Regions from separate parts of the Streptomyces sp. NPDC001980 genome, predicted to be linked through region 1. Evidence: riboswitches for the same ligand, from Rfam matches in the RefSeq annotation. Region 1 holds a riboswitch; the other holds the start of a gene.
What was found. Region 1 has a riboswitch for S-adenosylmethionine ahead of thrC (threonine synthase). Riboswitches for the same ligand answer to the same signal wherever they lie in the genome.
Positions count from the first base shown of each region.

Region 1 (7,586 bases):
CCAACTGCCGTCTGCAACAGGTCAATCGGACGAGAATTCTGGACGGAAGGGGTCCGGAATGTAGCAAGAATTCGGCCGAATTCAGGGCAAGTCGGGCCCCATAAAGGCCACAAAAGCCGCATATAACCCGCACACTTTGGCTACTTCTTGCTGGGCTCGCGGTATCGAATACGGGGCTCCCGACCTGGAGATCGGGACCGTGTTCCCCAACTGTACCGCGCTCAACCACACAGAATTGCCCCCTCCGCTTCTCTCACGGAGGGGGCAATCAGATGAACAGTCGGTGATCGGCGTTACCGAAGGTAATGTTCGGTCATTCGATCAGCCTGTCATGCAGGTCAGCAGGTCAGCCGCCGGCGACGGCCGGGATGATGGAGACGCCGGCGCCGTCCGGGGTGACGGTCTCCAGGCCCTGCTCGAACCGCACGTCGTCGTCGTTGACGTACACGTTGACGAACCGGCGCAGCTTGCCCTGGTCGTCGAGAACACGCGCGGAGATACCGGTGTGCTTCTTCTCCAGGTCCGAGATGACCTCGCCGAGGGTGGCCCCTTCGGCGGCGACTTCGGCCTGACCACCGGTGTAGGTGCGCAGGATGGTGGGGATGCGAACGGTGACGCTCACGTTTTTACCTCCGGTCTGGGCAACGCCCTATTTCTCGGGGACTCAGGCGAGCCCGGCCTCGCGGAAAGACTCCAGATTAGGGCGAATGGTCGCGGTGAGCCCGGTCCCCGCCACCGCGTCCAGCGTCTTCAGTCCATCACCGGTGTTGAGTACAACGACCGACTTCGCCGGATCAATCAACCCATTCTCAATGAGCTTTTTGGTGACTCCAACCGTCACCCCGCCGGCGGTTTCCGCGAAGATTCCCTCGGTCCGCGCGAGCAGCTTGATGGCGTCGACGACCTGCTCGTCGGTCACGTCCTCCACGGCACCGCCGGTGCGCCGCGCGATGTCGAGGACGTACGGCCCGTCGGCCGGGTTGCCGATGGCGAGGGACTTGGCGATGGTGTTCGGCTTCTGCGGGCGGACCACGTCGTGGCCCTCCTTGTAGGCCACCGACACCGGCGAGCACCCCTCGGCCTGGGCACCGAAGATCTTGTACGGCTTGTCCTCGACGAGACCGAGCTTGATCAGCTCCTGCAGACCCTTGTCGATCTTCGTGAGCTGCGAGCCGGAGGCGATCGGGACGACGAGCTGGTCCGGGATCCGCCAGCCGAGCTGCTCGCAGATCTCGTACGCCAGGGTCTTGGAGCCCTCCGCGTAGTACGGCCGCAGGTTGACGTTGACGAAGCCCCAGCCCTCGCCGGCCGGGTCGCCGATCAGCTCGGAGCAGAAACGGTTCACGTCGTCGTAGTTGCCCTCGATGCCGACGAGCTCGCCGCCGTAGATCGCGGCCATGACGATCTTGCCCTGCTCCAGGTCGTGCGGGATGAACACGCAGGAGCGGAAGCCGGCCCGGGCGGCGGCGGCACCGACCGCGCCGGCCAGGTTGCCGGTGGAGGAGCAGGAGAGGGTGGTGTAGCCGAAGGCGCGGGCGGCCTCGACGGCCTGGGCGACGACGCGGTCCTTGAAGGAGTGCGTCGGGTTGCCGGAGTCGTCCTTCACGTACAGCCCGCCGGTCACCCCGAGCTCACGGGCCAGGTTGTCGGCCTGGACGAGCTTCGTCCAGCCGGGGTTGATGTTCGGCTTGGTCGCCACGTCCGCGGGGACGGGCAGCAGCGGCGCGTAGCGCCAGATGTTCGCGGGACCCGCTTCGATCGTCTTGCGGAGTTCCTCGGTGTCGTAGGCCGAGAAGTCGTACGCGATCTCCAGCGGGCCGAAACACTCCTCGCAGGCGAACAACGGGCCGAGCGGCACCCGGTGACCGCACTCGCGGCAGCTGAGGGCAACGGCGGGGCCGAGGTCGACGGTGGAATCCGTGGTGCTTGCAACAGTCTGCACAGCCATGTGAGGCGAGGCCCTTTCTCCTCATCTTCCTCACGACGCATCTCGTCGTGAGACGGATTTGGCACCTTCCCTAGCCGGGAGCCTCGCGAGCGATCGACACTGATCGGCGATCTACGAGTACCGACTGGAGGGTTGCCGGGGCTTCAACGGGCCGTTTCCCTCTGCCCCTCTGGATGAGCGGTATGCGGTTGTCAACGCCGGGTGACCCCAGGACATGCGATGGTCATCGGCGTTGTTCAAGACTGTAACCGAAGGCCAGGACAGTTGAGAGAGTCGTCCGAACCGCGAGATGGATCACACCTCGTCGTGTGACCGTGACAGTGAGGAGCCGCTGACCGTGCTGGAAGAAGTCGAGCGCTGGCTGGCCACCCGCTCCTGGTCCGTAACCGATCGTCCGCTGCACCGGGTCATGGCCGCCAAACGGTCCTCCGGACAGACGGTCAGCGTCGTGCTGCCCGCGCTCAACGAGGAGGAGACCGTCGGCGACATCGTCGCGATCATCCGCCACGACCTCATGCAGCAGGTGCCGCTCGTCGACGAGATCGTGGTCGTCGACTCCGGCTCCACCGACCGCACGGCGGCCGTCGCCGCGGCGGCCGGCGCCCGTGTCGTCCACCGGGACGCGATCCTGCCCCGCATCCCCGCCGTCCCCGGCAAGGGCGAGGTCCTCTGGCGCTCTCTCCTGGTCACCTCCGGGGACATCGTCTGCTTCATCGACGCCGACCTGCGGGACTTCTCCTCCGACTTCGTCACCGGGATCGTCGGCCCCCTCCTCACCGACCCGGACGTCGACCTGGTCAAGGCGATGTACGACCGCCCGCTCGGCGGCGCCGCCGGACAGGGCGGCCGGGTCACCGAGCTGATGGCCCGTCCGCTGCTGAACATGCACTGGCCGCAACTGGCCGGCTTCGTCCAGCCGCTCGGCGGCGAGTACGCGGCCCGCCGCTCGCTGCTCGAACAGCTCCCCTTCCCGGTCGGCTACGGCGTGGAGCTGGGCATGCTGGTCGACGCCCTGCACCTGGTGGGGCTCGACGCGCTGGCGCAGGTCGACGTCGGCGTCCGCAAGCACCGCCACCAGGACGGCCAGGCCCTCGGCCGGATGTCCGCCGCGATCTACCGCACGGCCCAGCTGCGGCTGGCCCGCGGCCACCTGATCCGCCCCTCCCTCACCCAGTTCGAACGGGGCGAGGACGGCTTCGAGCCGCGCACGTACTCCGTGGACACGGAGGAGCGGCCGCCGATGGTGGAGATCACGGAGTACGCCGAGCGCAAGGTGGCGTGAGGTCGCCGTGCGGCAGCCGTGCGCCGGATGGCGTGACTTCGCCGTACGGCCGTATACGGCGGCGCGTCGGGCGCGGCCGTACGTTTGAGCGTTTACGGGCCGGGCTAGGTTGACGCGTATGGCTTCCCCCATGGCTTCCACCGGCGGTGCCGAGGTGCTGGTCGCCTCGAACCGCGGCCCGGTCTCGTACGACCTGCGCGAAGACGGTTCGCTGCACGCCAAGAGGGGCGGCGGCGGACTGGTCTCAGGGCTGTCGGCCATCGGGCCGGACGCGAACGCGGTGTGGGTGTGCGCGGCGCTGGGCGACGGCGACCGGGAGGCGGTGCGGCGGGCCGAGGGCGGCAGGCTGCCGGCCTCGGACACCGGCGGGCAGCAGGTCCGGATGCTCGACATCGACGCCGACGTGTTCGCCGACGCGTACAACGGCATCGCGAACTCGGTCCTCTGGTTCGTCCACCACATGCTGTACCAGACCCCGCTGGAGCCCGTCTTCGACGCGGAGTTCCGGCGGCAGTGGGGTTCGTACCAGGCCTACAACCGGGCGTTCGCGGAGGCCCTGTCGCAGGAGGCGGGCGAGGGTGCGGTGGTGGTCATCCAGGACTACCACCTGGCACTCGCCCCGCGCATGCTCCGCCGCCTCCGCCCCGACCTGCGGATCGGCCACTTCTCCCACACCCCCTGGGCACCGCCGGACTACTTCCGCCTCCTCCCCGACGACATCGCGGCGGAGCTGCTGAGCGGGATCCTGGGCGCCGACCACGCGGCGTTCCTGACCCGGCGGTGGGCGGACGCGTTCGTCGACTGCTGTCACGCGGTGCTGGGTCCGGGGATTCCGGCCGCCGATCCGTCGTCCGGCGGGACCCGGATCGGGGTGCACGGGCTGGGGGCCGACGCGGACTTCCTGCGGAAGCGGTCGCACGAGCCGGACGTGGACGAGCGGATGCGGGCGCTGCGCGAGGAGATCGGCGAGGGGCGGAAGGCCATCGTCCGCGTCGACCGGACGGAGCTGTCGAAGAACATCGTGCGGGGGCTGCTGGCGTACCGGCAGCTGCTCGACGACCACCCCGAGTGGCGCGAGCGGGTGGTGCATGTCGCGTTCGCGTATCCGTCGCGGCAGGACCTCGCGGTGTACCGCGACTACACGGCCGAGGTGCAGCGGGTGGCGGACGACATCAACTCGGCGTACGGGACCGCGGGTTGGACGCCGGTGGTGCTGCATGTGAAGGACGACTTCGCGCGGTCCCTGGCGGCGTACCGGCTGGCCGACGTGGCGCTCGTCAACCCCATCCGGGACGGGATGAACCTGGTCGCCAAGGAGATTCCCGTGGTGTCGGACGAGGGGTGCGTCCTGGTCCTGTCGCGGGAGGCGGGGGCGTACGAGGAGCTGGGCGAGGACGCGGTGGTGGTGAACCCCTATGACATCGGGGGGACGGCGGAGGCCCTGCAGCGGGCGCTGACGATGCCGGTGGAGGAGCGGACGGAGCGCTGCAAGCGGTTGGCCGCGGGCGCCACCGCACTGCCGCCCGCGCAGTGGTTCCTGGATCAGCTGGGGGCGCTGGGCGGGTGAGTTCTCCGCCTCCGGGATCCTGAGACCGGAGCGCTCAGCGGCCCTGCTGCTCGACGTTGCCACGACCCATCGTTCACTATAACGAACGAGGGGTTCGCCATTCCGAGTGAGTTCGTTATAGTGAACGCATGGTTCATTCAGTTGAGACCGTTCGGGTAGCCGCACAAATCGCCACCTACCTCGACGACACCTACCTGGAACAGGTGGACACCCGGGTGATCGCCGTCGGCGAGAGAGACGGACTGCCGTGGGCGGCCGTCGAGCACTGCCTGTTCCATCCGCAGGGAGGGGGCCAGCCTGCGGACCGGGGGTGGCTGGAGAGCGCGGAGATCATCCCGGTCCGGGACCACGAGTCGGGGCTCGTCATCGCCATGGCTCCCGAGGGCGGCACTCTGCCGTCCGTCGCCGTCGGGCAGCAGGTCCGGGCGCGGATCGACCTGCACGCCCGGATGGCACACGCCGCGCTGCACACGGCCGGGCACCTGGTCGAGGCCGCCGGGCGGACGCAGGGGTGGGAGATGGTCGCGAGCAACCACTTCCCCGGCCAGGCCCGGATCGAGTTCCGGACGCCGCGGCCGGACACCCGGCTGGCCGATCCGGAGGGACGGGAGGAGGCGACCGCCGCGCTGCGGGCCGCCGTCGCCACCGCGATCGCCGACGATCTGCCCGTCCTCGCGCGCTACGAGGGCGAGGGACGGCGCGTGGTGCACCTGGACACCCTGCACCGCGCGCCGTGCGGGGGCACGCACGTGCGCAGCCTCGGCGATCTGGCCGAGGTGGTCCTGCCCACGCTGAAGGTGAAGAAGGGCCGCGTCCGCGTGTCCTACACCGCGACGCACAGGAGCCGCTGATGACACCCCCGCCGTCCGGCCGGCAGCCGGTGAGCAGTACCGCGGCCGCGGTCGGCGCGAAGATCCGGCTGCGCCGCCAGCAGCGCGGTATGAGCGCCGCGGAGATGGCCCGGCGCGCCGGGCTGAGCAAGGCCACGCTGTCGCAGCTGGAGGCCGGCAACGGCAATCCGACCATCGACACCCTGGACGCGATCGCGATCGCCCTGCGCATCCCGATCGCCGACCTGCTGGCGCGCGACGCCGACACCGGGCCGGTCTTCCGTCCGGCCACGCCCGCCGAACCGGGCGAGGTCTCCCGGGAACTGCTGCGCCGTATCAGCAGCGGCAACAGCCTGGAGATCTGGCGGCTGCGCATCCCGCCCGAGACGGAGCTGGCAGGCGTCCCGCACGCCACCGGCACGATCGAGCACCTGCTCATCGCCACCGGGTACGTCACCGCCGGCCCCGTCGACGCCCCGCAGGACCTGGGCCCCGGCGACATGCTCGCCTTCGCCGGGGACGCCCCGCACTTCTACCGCACCGGCGCCGAGGAAGTGGACATCACCGTCGTCTTCGCCTCCCCCATCAGCAGCTGAGACCGAGGAAGACCCCCTCATGAGCCCCACCACCGCCACCACCCCCTCCGGCCGTGCCTTCATCAGCGACAACATGGCCGGGGCATCCCCGCAGATAGCCCGGGCCGTCGCCGACGCGGTCGCCGGCCAGGTCCTGCCCTACGGCAACGACCCCGTCACCGACAGCGCCCGCCGCAGGCTGGGTGAGATCTTCGAACGGGACGTCGACGTCTTCCCCGTCTCCACCGGATCCGCCGCCAACGGCCTGAGCCTGGCCGCCCTCACCCCGCCCTGGGGCAGCGTGCTCTCGCACCCCGGCAGCCACATCAACCACGACGAGTGCGGCGCCCCGGAGTTCTTCACCCACGGCGCCAAACTCGTCGGCGTCCCCGGCCCCGACAGCAAGATCGACCCCGACGCACTCCAGCAGGCCGTGCGCCGCCGGGCCGGTGACGTGCACAGCGTGCAGCCGTCCGTGGTGAGCATCAGCCAGGCCACCGAGAGCGGCAGCGTCTACACCCTTGAGGAGATCCGCCGGCTGTCCGCCATCGCCAAGGATGCCGGGCTGCGCGTCCACATGGACGGCGCCCGCTTCGCCAACGCCCTGGACCACATCGGCGCCACCCCCGCCGAGATGACCTGGCAGGCCGGCATCGACGTCCTGTCCTTCGGCGCCACCAAGAACGGCGGGATGACCGCCGACGCCATCGTCTCCTTCGACCCCGCGCTCGCCACCGAGCTCGCCTTCCGCACCAAGCGCGCCGGCCAGCTCACCTCGAAGATGCGCTTCCAGACGGCCCAGCTCGACGCCTACCTCACCGACGGCCTGTGGCTGCACAACGCCCGCCAGGCCAACGCCATGGCCGCCCGGCTCGGCGAAGGCCTCAAGGCCATCCCCGGCACCGGCCTGCTGGCCACACCCCAGGCCAACATCGTCTTCTGCCGCCTCCCCCAGCACGTCACCGAAGGACTCCTCGCCGAGGGCTACGCCTTCTACCACGACCGCTGGGAACCGGGCATCGTCCGCTTCGTCACCGCGTTCTCCCACACCCCCGAAGACATCGACCAGCTCATCGACGCGGTCCACCGCCACACCCGCTGAAGGACCGGAAACGGGGCCTACGGGGCACTCAGGGCGGCCAGACTCCTCAGCAGTCGTACGACTCCCTCCGGGCCGTCCGTCACCACGTCCGCCCGGTCCGCCAGCTCGGTCACCTCCGTGCTGCCGCTGCACACCAACAGGCCCGGGACGCCCTCCTCGCGGAGTTTCTCCACGGCGGCGAAGGCCGGGATGTCGCCCAGGTCGTCACCCGCGTACAGGACCGCGCCCGCGGAGATGTGCCTCGCGTACTCGCTCAGGGCCACGCCCTTGTCCATGCCCGGG
Region 1 is NZ_JBEOYD010000003.1:284,166-291,751, forward strand. It holds gene ABT137_RS05955 (MoaD/ThiS family protein) at 347-622, opposite strand; gene thrC (threonine synthase) at 665-1,948, opposite strand; SAM riboswitch class I at 1,967-2,128, opposite strand; gene ABT137_RS05965 (glucosyl-3-phosphoglycerate synthase) at 2,286-3,230, shown strand; gene ABT137_RS05970 (alpha,alpha-trehalose-phosphate synthase (UDP-forming)) at 3,361-4,797, shown strand; gene ABT137_RS05975 (alanyl-tRNA editing protein) at 4,926-5,648, shown strand; gene ABT137_RS05980 (helix-turn-helix domain-containing protein) at 5,648-6,223, shown strand; gene ABT137_RS05985 (threonine aldolase family protein) at 6,243-7,304, shown strand; gene otsB (trehalose-phosphatase) at 7,322-7,586, opposite strand, start outside.

Region 2 (7,586 bases), on a different contig from region 1:
CCGTGGCACTCGGCGCGCAGGCCGCGAGCAGGGCGGCCAGGGCGCCGCCGCCGGTCAGGGTGAGGAAGCCACGACGGGTGCGGACGACGGGCAGGACGTCCTGCCAGTGCCGGGGCAGCGCGTCGGCGTCGGATGCAGGCATGGGTTCTCCAGGGAATGACCGACGGCACGGCACAACCTGGGGGAGCTGTACGCGGGCGTGTGCGGTGCTGGCAGCAGGGTGAAGGGTGAAGAGAGGTGGAAGGTGAAGAAGCGTGCAGCCGAGGGCCGTCAGAAGGCCGGCGCGGTGCGCTCGGCCGGGTGCCTCAGCGCTGCGGACAGACGCACGTGCCGACGCGCAGCAGATCCACGTGGATCCTCCGGGTCAGCAGCGTGTTCGCGGTCACGACTCATTGATAACAGCGCAGTTCGGCGGCAGACAATGCGGGATCTGTTTCAGAATCGAGAAACTCCGCCGCAAAACTCCGCCCGTAGACTTCCGGCATGACCGACTCCCACCGCGTGCTTTCGCGCCCTGCCGCCGGCTGTCGCCGTCACGGTTCCGACGACCACCGGCCGTCTCCGAGGCACGACACGGGAGTTGCTCGCCATGCAGTCACCGGCGCACAGGCGATCCGAAGGGATGTCGGACCGCTCGCCTGACACCGCTCACTCGTCGATCGACGAGTTGCTGGTCCGCGCCCGGGCCCGGCTGCGGCGGCTGACGCCATTGGACGCGGCCCGCGAACTCGCCGACGGCGCGCTGCTGGTGGACGTCCGCGCGGACATGGTGCGGCGCGCCGAGGGCGAGATCCCCAGTTCTCTCGTCATGGACCGGAACGTGCTGGAGTGGCGGCTGGACCCGTGCAGTGCCTGGCGTATCGAGGAGGCCGCCGACCACTCCCTGCGCGCGATCATCATGTGCTCGCAGGGCTACATGTCGAGCATGGCCGCCGCGGGGCTGCACGATCTCGGGCTGGTGCGCGCCACCGACATCGTCGGCGGCTACGAGGCCTGGCGCGCCGCGGGCCTGCCGGTGGTGCCCGGCGGCACGCTGCCCGGCTCCTACGTGGCCGCCGCCCCGTCCCCGATCAGCCTCGACCCGGGCGGGCAGCGCATGCTGGTGGACGGCGCTCCCGTCGCGCTGACCCCGTTGGAGTTCCGGCTGCTGACCGCCCTGCTGCGCGGCAACGGCAGGGTCATCACCCGGGAGGACCTGCGCTCGGGCCTGGGGGAATGGGCGGGCAGCCGGAGCCGCTCCGTCGACCTGCACATCCACCGCATCCGCCGCAAGCTGGGCCCGCGTGCCGCTGCTCTGCTGACGACGGAGCGAGGCGTCGGCTTCCGGCTGCGCGCCACACCGGCACCGGCCGAGAGCGGCTGACGGCACGGGTCACGTGGGTCGTACCCTGGTACTCGGCACGGTGGATCCCGCGGCTTCGCAGTTCCGGGACGAGCTTGTCGACGACGTGGGGTCTGACCGGCCGGTGTGACGGTCAGTCATGGGGCGCTCCTCCGGTGGACGGTTCGCGAGAAGGCGGGTGACCGGGGACGGCGAGCGGCAGGTCGACGCCGCCGCAGACGCCGACGCGGATCGGGGGACGTGCGGCGCGGCCGGGACGGGCTGCGTGGCCGAGGCAGGCACCGGGCGTACCGTTCCCGACAGCCACAGCCACAGCCCCACGCCGAGCGCGGCCAGCACGGCGGTGGCCGCACCCACGCCCAGCCCCCAGCGCACCCCCGCCTGCTGGGAGATCCAGCCGATGACGGGGGCGCCGACCGGACTCCCGCCCATGGAGATCACCGTGTAGACCGCCATCACCCGGCCGCGCATGGCGTCGCTCACCTCCGACTGGACGAAGGCGCTCACCGCCGTGTTCAACGTCATCAACGTGAGGCCGGCGGGCAGCAGCAGGGCAAGGAAGGCCGGGTACGTGGGCATGACCGCGGCCAGTGCCTCGAAACCGCCGAACAGCAGCGCGCCGACGACGACCGTCCGCACCCGGGGCGAGACACCGCGCGTGGCGGCGACCGTCCCTGCGACGGTGCCGACGGCCAGTGCGGTGTTCATGAGGCCGAGTCCCCGGGAGCCGACGTCGAAGACGCGCCCGGCGAACAGGGTCAGCGTGGTGGGGAAGTTGACCGCGAAGGTGGCGGCCAGGCCGAAGATGGTGAACACGCCGACGAGTTCGGGCCGGGCCGCCACATAGCGCAGCCCCTCCGCACCCGCCCCTGTCCACGGTGGCCGGGAGACGGGACGCGTCTTCCGCACCCGCGGCCGGATCGACAGCAGACCGGCGAGGACGACGGTGAAGGACACGGCGTTGAGGGCGAAGACCCACCCGGTGCCGATCGCCCCGATCAGCACACCGGCGATCGCCGGGCCGATCAGGCGGGCGGCGTTCAGGGACAGGATGTTCAGGCCCGCCGCCTTCGGGATCAGGGCCCGGCCGACCAGTTCGGTGACGAAGGACAGCCGCGCCGGGTTCTCCACCGTGAACACGCAGCCGAGCGCGAAGGACAGGACGTACAGCAGCCACAGCGCGGCATGGCCGGAGAACACGATGACCGTCAGGAGCAGTGCCTGGACCGCGTACAGCGTCTGCGTCCACAGCAGCAGGGTCCGGCGGTCGTACCGGTCGGCGACGACCCCGCCCCACAGGCCGAACAGCAGCACGGGGGCGAACTGGAGTCCGGCGACCCAGCCGAGCGCGGTCCCGCTGTGGGTGAGCGTCAGGACGAACCAGTCCAGCGCGACACCCTGCATGGCGCTGCCGATGTTGGACACCAGGCCGGTGCTCCAGTAGATCCGGTAGTCACGGACCCGTAGCGCGGCGAACACCCCCTTCGGGGCAGTGCTGTTGACGACCATGCGGCTCTTTCCGAGCGGGCGGGGGCTGGACGCGGACGCGTCGCGGGATGCCTGCGACGCCGGTCCGGATCCAGGTGAGGACGCGGCGCGGCGGAGGCGAACGCGCAGGGGAATGGGGAGCGAGTGGTCAGCGACAGGTCTGGTCGAACTGGTCGGCGCGGCGGCCCGCCCAGAACGGGTCGAGCAGCACGGTGCGTGCCTGACCTGCGGTCTCCATGGCCGGATCAAAGCACACGGAACAAGGTGCGTCCACCATCCGTCCCGGCACGTGAGACGACCCCGTTCTCCCGAACAGAGCGTCACGTTGCGGCATTGACGTACGACAAAATCGATCCGTAGCATCACCAACGGCATTGAGTGTCAGCGTCAAGCCCTGGCTCGCTGACCGGCAACCCTCCCGCGCGGCGGGGTGCTCCAGGTGAAAGCCCGGCGGGGTCACCGATGACTCCCGCAAGCGCGTGGCCCGTGACCGGGGCCGGAGACGGGGAGGTTCGACATGCGGCACAGCGATGACTCTGCTGCCTCCCCCACCGACGCCACGGCGTACTCCCGGCTCTCGCGCCGGCGCCACATCGACTTGAAGCGCTCGACCAGCTGCCTCTGTCGGGCCTGACCGGCCCGGCTGCCGCCGGCTGACATCCCGTCACCGGCCCCGGCCCCTTCGCGCCGTTCTTCCCCCTCGCCGCCGGTTCCCGGCGTCGTCCGCATGACAACCCCCTGTCTGCACAGCGCATCCCCGGCCGGAGTCGATCCGCCCGGGCCGCACACACCGTCATGCCTCCGCGCATCCGTGCGCGGTCGTGCCTCGGTGACACGAGTAGGAGATAGCCCTCCGTGACTGCACTTCCGGATTTCAGACCCTCCCGATGGGCGCCCCTGGCCGCGCTCCTGACCACCAGCGTCCTGCTGACCGCGTGCGGTTCGGGCGACGACGGCTCCGGCGGCGGAAGCGGCCAGGCGAAGTCCGGCGGCACCCTGACCTTCGCGGTGGGATCCGACGCCGGCTGCGTGGATCCGCAGCAGGTCGCCAGCAACGACACCATCTACTCGGTGCGCCAGACCGTGGACTCCCTGACCGACCAGGACCCGAAGACCGGCAAGATCGTGCCGTGGCTCGCCAAGAGCTGGGACATCAGCTCCGACGCGACGACGTTCACGTTCCACCTGCGGTCCGGGGTCACCTTCAGCGACGGCTCGAAGCTGACCGCGCAGGTGGTCAAGGACAACTTCGACGCGGTGCCGCAGCTCGGCACCCTGGGCACCCTCGCCGAGGGCTACCTGAGCGGCGTCAAGAGCACCACCGTGGTCGACCCGCTCACCGTCAAGGTGACCTTCAAGCAGCCCAACGCCCAGTTCCTCCAGGCGACTTCGACCCACTCGCTGGGGATCGAGTCCTCGGCGAGCGTCAAGAAGAGCCCGCAGCAGAAGTGCAGCGACGGGGTGGTCGGGTCCGGGCCGTTCGTACTCAAGCAGTACGTGCAGAACCAGTCGGTCACCCTGGCCAAGCGCACCGGGTACGACTGGGGCTCCTCGCTGTGGTCGAAGAAGGGCGAGGCCTACCTGGACAAGCTGGTGTTCAAGGTCGTGCCCGAGGCGGGGGTGCGGGCCGGCAGTCTCCAGTCCGGGCAGGTGGACGCGATCAGCAGCGTCGGCAAGGCCAACGAGGCGGCCCTCAAGGGCGGCCAGGTCACCCTCCAGAGCCGGGCCAACCCCGGTGTGGCCTTCGGTCTGGGGCTCAACAACGCGCGGCCCCTGCTGAAGGACACGAAGGTCCGTCAGGCGATCTCGGCCGCCATCGACCGGAAGCAGATCGCCGACACCGTCTTCCCGACCGGCACCCAGCCGGCGACCAGCATCCTGGCGCACACCACACCCGACTACACCGATCTCTCCTCGGACCTCGCCCTCGACACGGCCAAGGCCAAGTCCCTTCTGGATCAGGCCGGTTGGAAGGCGGGCAGCGACGGCATCCGCACCAAGGACGGCAAGAAGCTGACCCTGACCATCAGCTGGTTCCCCAACGCGGCCACCAACCAGCCCGCGCTGGAGCTGGTCCAGCAGCAGCTCAAGGCCGTCGGGATCGACGTGGTGCTCAAGCAACTGCCGGTCACCCAGTTCGCCACGACGCTCCAGTCCGGTGACTTCGACGTGGTGTGGGGGAACGCGACCCGCGCCGACCCGGACATCCTGCGCAGCTCCTTCTCCACTCAGCTGGCCAACTTCTACCACTTCCCCGCCAGTTCGCTGGACACGGCGCTGTCCGCGCAGGCCGCGGCCACGGACACCGCGAAGCGCAAGCAACTGGTCGGCGAGGCACAGCAGGTGATCGTGCGGAACGCGTACGACGTCCCGGTGGTGGAGCTCCAGACCCAGCTGGGCGTCTCGAACAAGGTGCACGACCTGACATTCGACTCCGGCAGCCGCGTCCAACTGCACGACACCTGGATCGGCTAGCGCATGCGCCGCTATCTGATCAAACGGCTGGCGCAGGCGGTCGGAGTGCTGTGGGCGGCCTACACGGTGTCGTTCCTGGTACTGGACTTCCTGCCCGGTGACCCGGTCTCCGCGATGGCAGGTGCCGGGATGGACTCGGGTCAGACGGATCCCGCCCAACTCGCCAAGCTGCGGCACGAGTACGGCTTCGACAAGCCGGTGCTGGTGCAGTACGCCGAGTATCTGGGCCGGGCGGTGCGCGGGGACTTCGGCAACGCGGTCTCCACCGGCCGCCCGGTGACCTCCACCCTGGCCGACGCGCTGCCGCAGACGCTCCAGCTGACCGGGGCCGCGCTGCTGCTGGCGGTGGTCCTCGGCGGCGGCCTCGCGGTGGTGGCGACGTACACCTCGCGGCGGTGGCTGCGGCAGCTGCTGCTGTCGCTGCCCCCGCTGGGGGTGTCGGTCCCGACGTTCTGGGTGGGGCTGTTGCTGGTCGAGGCGTTCTCGTTCAAGCTGCACTGGTTCCCGGCGTTCGGCAACGACGGGCTGAAGGGGTTGGTGCTGCCTGCACTCACGCTGGCGGTCCCGACCGGCGCGCAGGTCGCCCAGGTGCTGGCGAAGAGCCTGCTGACCGCGCTGGACCAGGCCTATGTCGAGACCGCGCGGGCCAAGGGGGCCGGCCGGTGGCGGGTGCATCTGCGGCACGCGCTGCGCAATGCGTCGCTGCCCGCGCTGACGGTCGTCGGCCTGCTGGTCGGGCAGCTGATGGCCGGTTCGGTGGTGGTCGAGACGGTGTTCTCCCGCGACGGTCTGGGTCGGGTGACCGCGGAGGCGGTCACCACCCAGGACATCCCGCTGGTCCAAGGGGTGGTGGTGTTCGGCGCGCTGATCTTCGTGGCGGCGAACCTGCTCGTGGACCTCGTCTATCCGCTGCTGGACCCGCGGATCGTGGTGGCCTCGGACAGAAGGGCGAGCTTCGCATGAGTCAGAGCCTTGTCGACGACCAGGCCGAGGCCGCCCTCGGCTTGGCCCGGCCGGTCGAGAACGGATCCCCCGCGGAGCGCGGCCGGCCCGCCGGCATCCGCCGGGTGCTCCGCTTCCTGCTGCGCCGCCCCGGTCTGCTGTTGTCCGTTGTCGTCCTCGTGCTGGTGGTGCTGGCCGCCTTCTGGCCGGACCTGTTCACCTCGCAGGACCCGCTGAAGGGGGTGCCGTCCCAGAACTTCCGCGGTCCGAGCGGCAGCCACTGGTTCGGCACCGACGAACTCGGCCGCGACGTCTTCTCCCGTGTGGTCCACGGTGCGCAGCTCTCCCTCAAGGCCACGCTGATCGCGGTCCTGGTCGCGTTCGTGGTCGGCGGGCTGCTCGGCGTGGTCGCCGGGTTCGTGGGCCGCTGGGTGGACGACGTGCTGATGCGCTTCGTGGACGTCCTCCTCTCCATCCCGGCGCTGTTCCTGTCGCTGGCCCTGGTCACCGCCCTCGGGTACGGGACGGTGAAGGTGGCCGTCGCGGTCGGCATCGCCAGCGTCGCCTCCTTCGCCCGGGTGGCCCGGGCCGAGGTGCTGCGGGTGCGGCAGGCGGTGTTCGTCGAGGCGTCCCGGTCCTGCGGCGCCCGCTGGTACTCGGTGCTCGGCCGGCACGTCCTGCCCAACGCCACGGGGCCGGTGATCGTCCTCGCCACGCTGGACTTCGGCTCCTCGATCCTGGCCGTGTCGGCGCTGAGCTTCCTCGGCTACGGCGCGCCGCCGCCCGCCCCGGAGTGGGGGACGTTGATCTCCGACGGCCGCAACTACCTGGCCAACGCCTGGTGGCTGACCGCGCTGCCCGGTCTGGCGATCGCCGCGACCGTGCTGGCCGCGAACCGCGTCGCGCGGGCGCTGGACGGCGAATGGGCACGGCAGCGATGACCCACGACGCGCATGAGAACCGTGGCGCACGCGAGAACGGTGAGAACGTGACCACACCACTCCTGGAGATCCGCGGCCTGTCCGTGTCGTACCGCACCCGGGGCGACACGGTGTCGGCCGTACGGGGCGTGGACCTGGACGTATGGCCCGGGCAGGTGACCGCCGTGGTCGGCGAGTCCGGCTCCGGCAAGAGCACCACCGCGCACGCGGTCACCCGACTGCTGGCGGCGAACGGCACCATCGACGCGGGCACGGTCCGCTTCGGCCGGCACGACCTGGCCGCCCTCTCCGAGGCGGAGCTGCGTACCGTGCGCGGCAAGCAGATCGCGCTGGTCCCGCAGGATCCGACGGTGTCGCTCAACCCGGTGAAACGGATCGGCGAGCAGGTCGCCGAGGTG
Region 2 is NZ_JBEOYD010000002.1:361,028-368,613, reverse strand. It holds gene ABT137_RS04095 (ABC transporter substrate-binding protein) at 1-142, opposite strand, end outside; gene ABT137_RS04090 (putative leader peptide) at 306-386, opposite strand; gene ABT137_RS04085 (winged helix-turn-helix domain-containing protein) at 623-1,363, shown strand; gene ABT137_RS04080 (MFS transporter) at 1,373-2,851, opposite strand; SAM riboswitch class IV at 3,201-3,314, shown strand; gene ABT137_RS04075 (putative leader peptide) at 3,348-3,464, shown strand; gene ABT137_RS04070 (ABC transporter substrate-binding protein) at 3,686-5,305, shown strand; gene ABT137_RS04065 (ABC transporter permease) at 5,309-6,268, shown strand; gene ABT137_RS04060 (ABC transporter permease) at 6,265-7,188, shown strand; gene ABT137_RS04055 (dipeptide ABC transporter ATP-binding protein) at 7,185-7,586, shown strand, end outside.
Region 2: it holds a riboswitch for S-adenosylmethionine, as region 1 does, so the genes downstream of both, ABT137_RS04075 (putative leader peptide) here and thrC (threonine synthase) in region 1, are expected to answer to the same signal.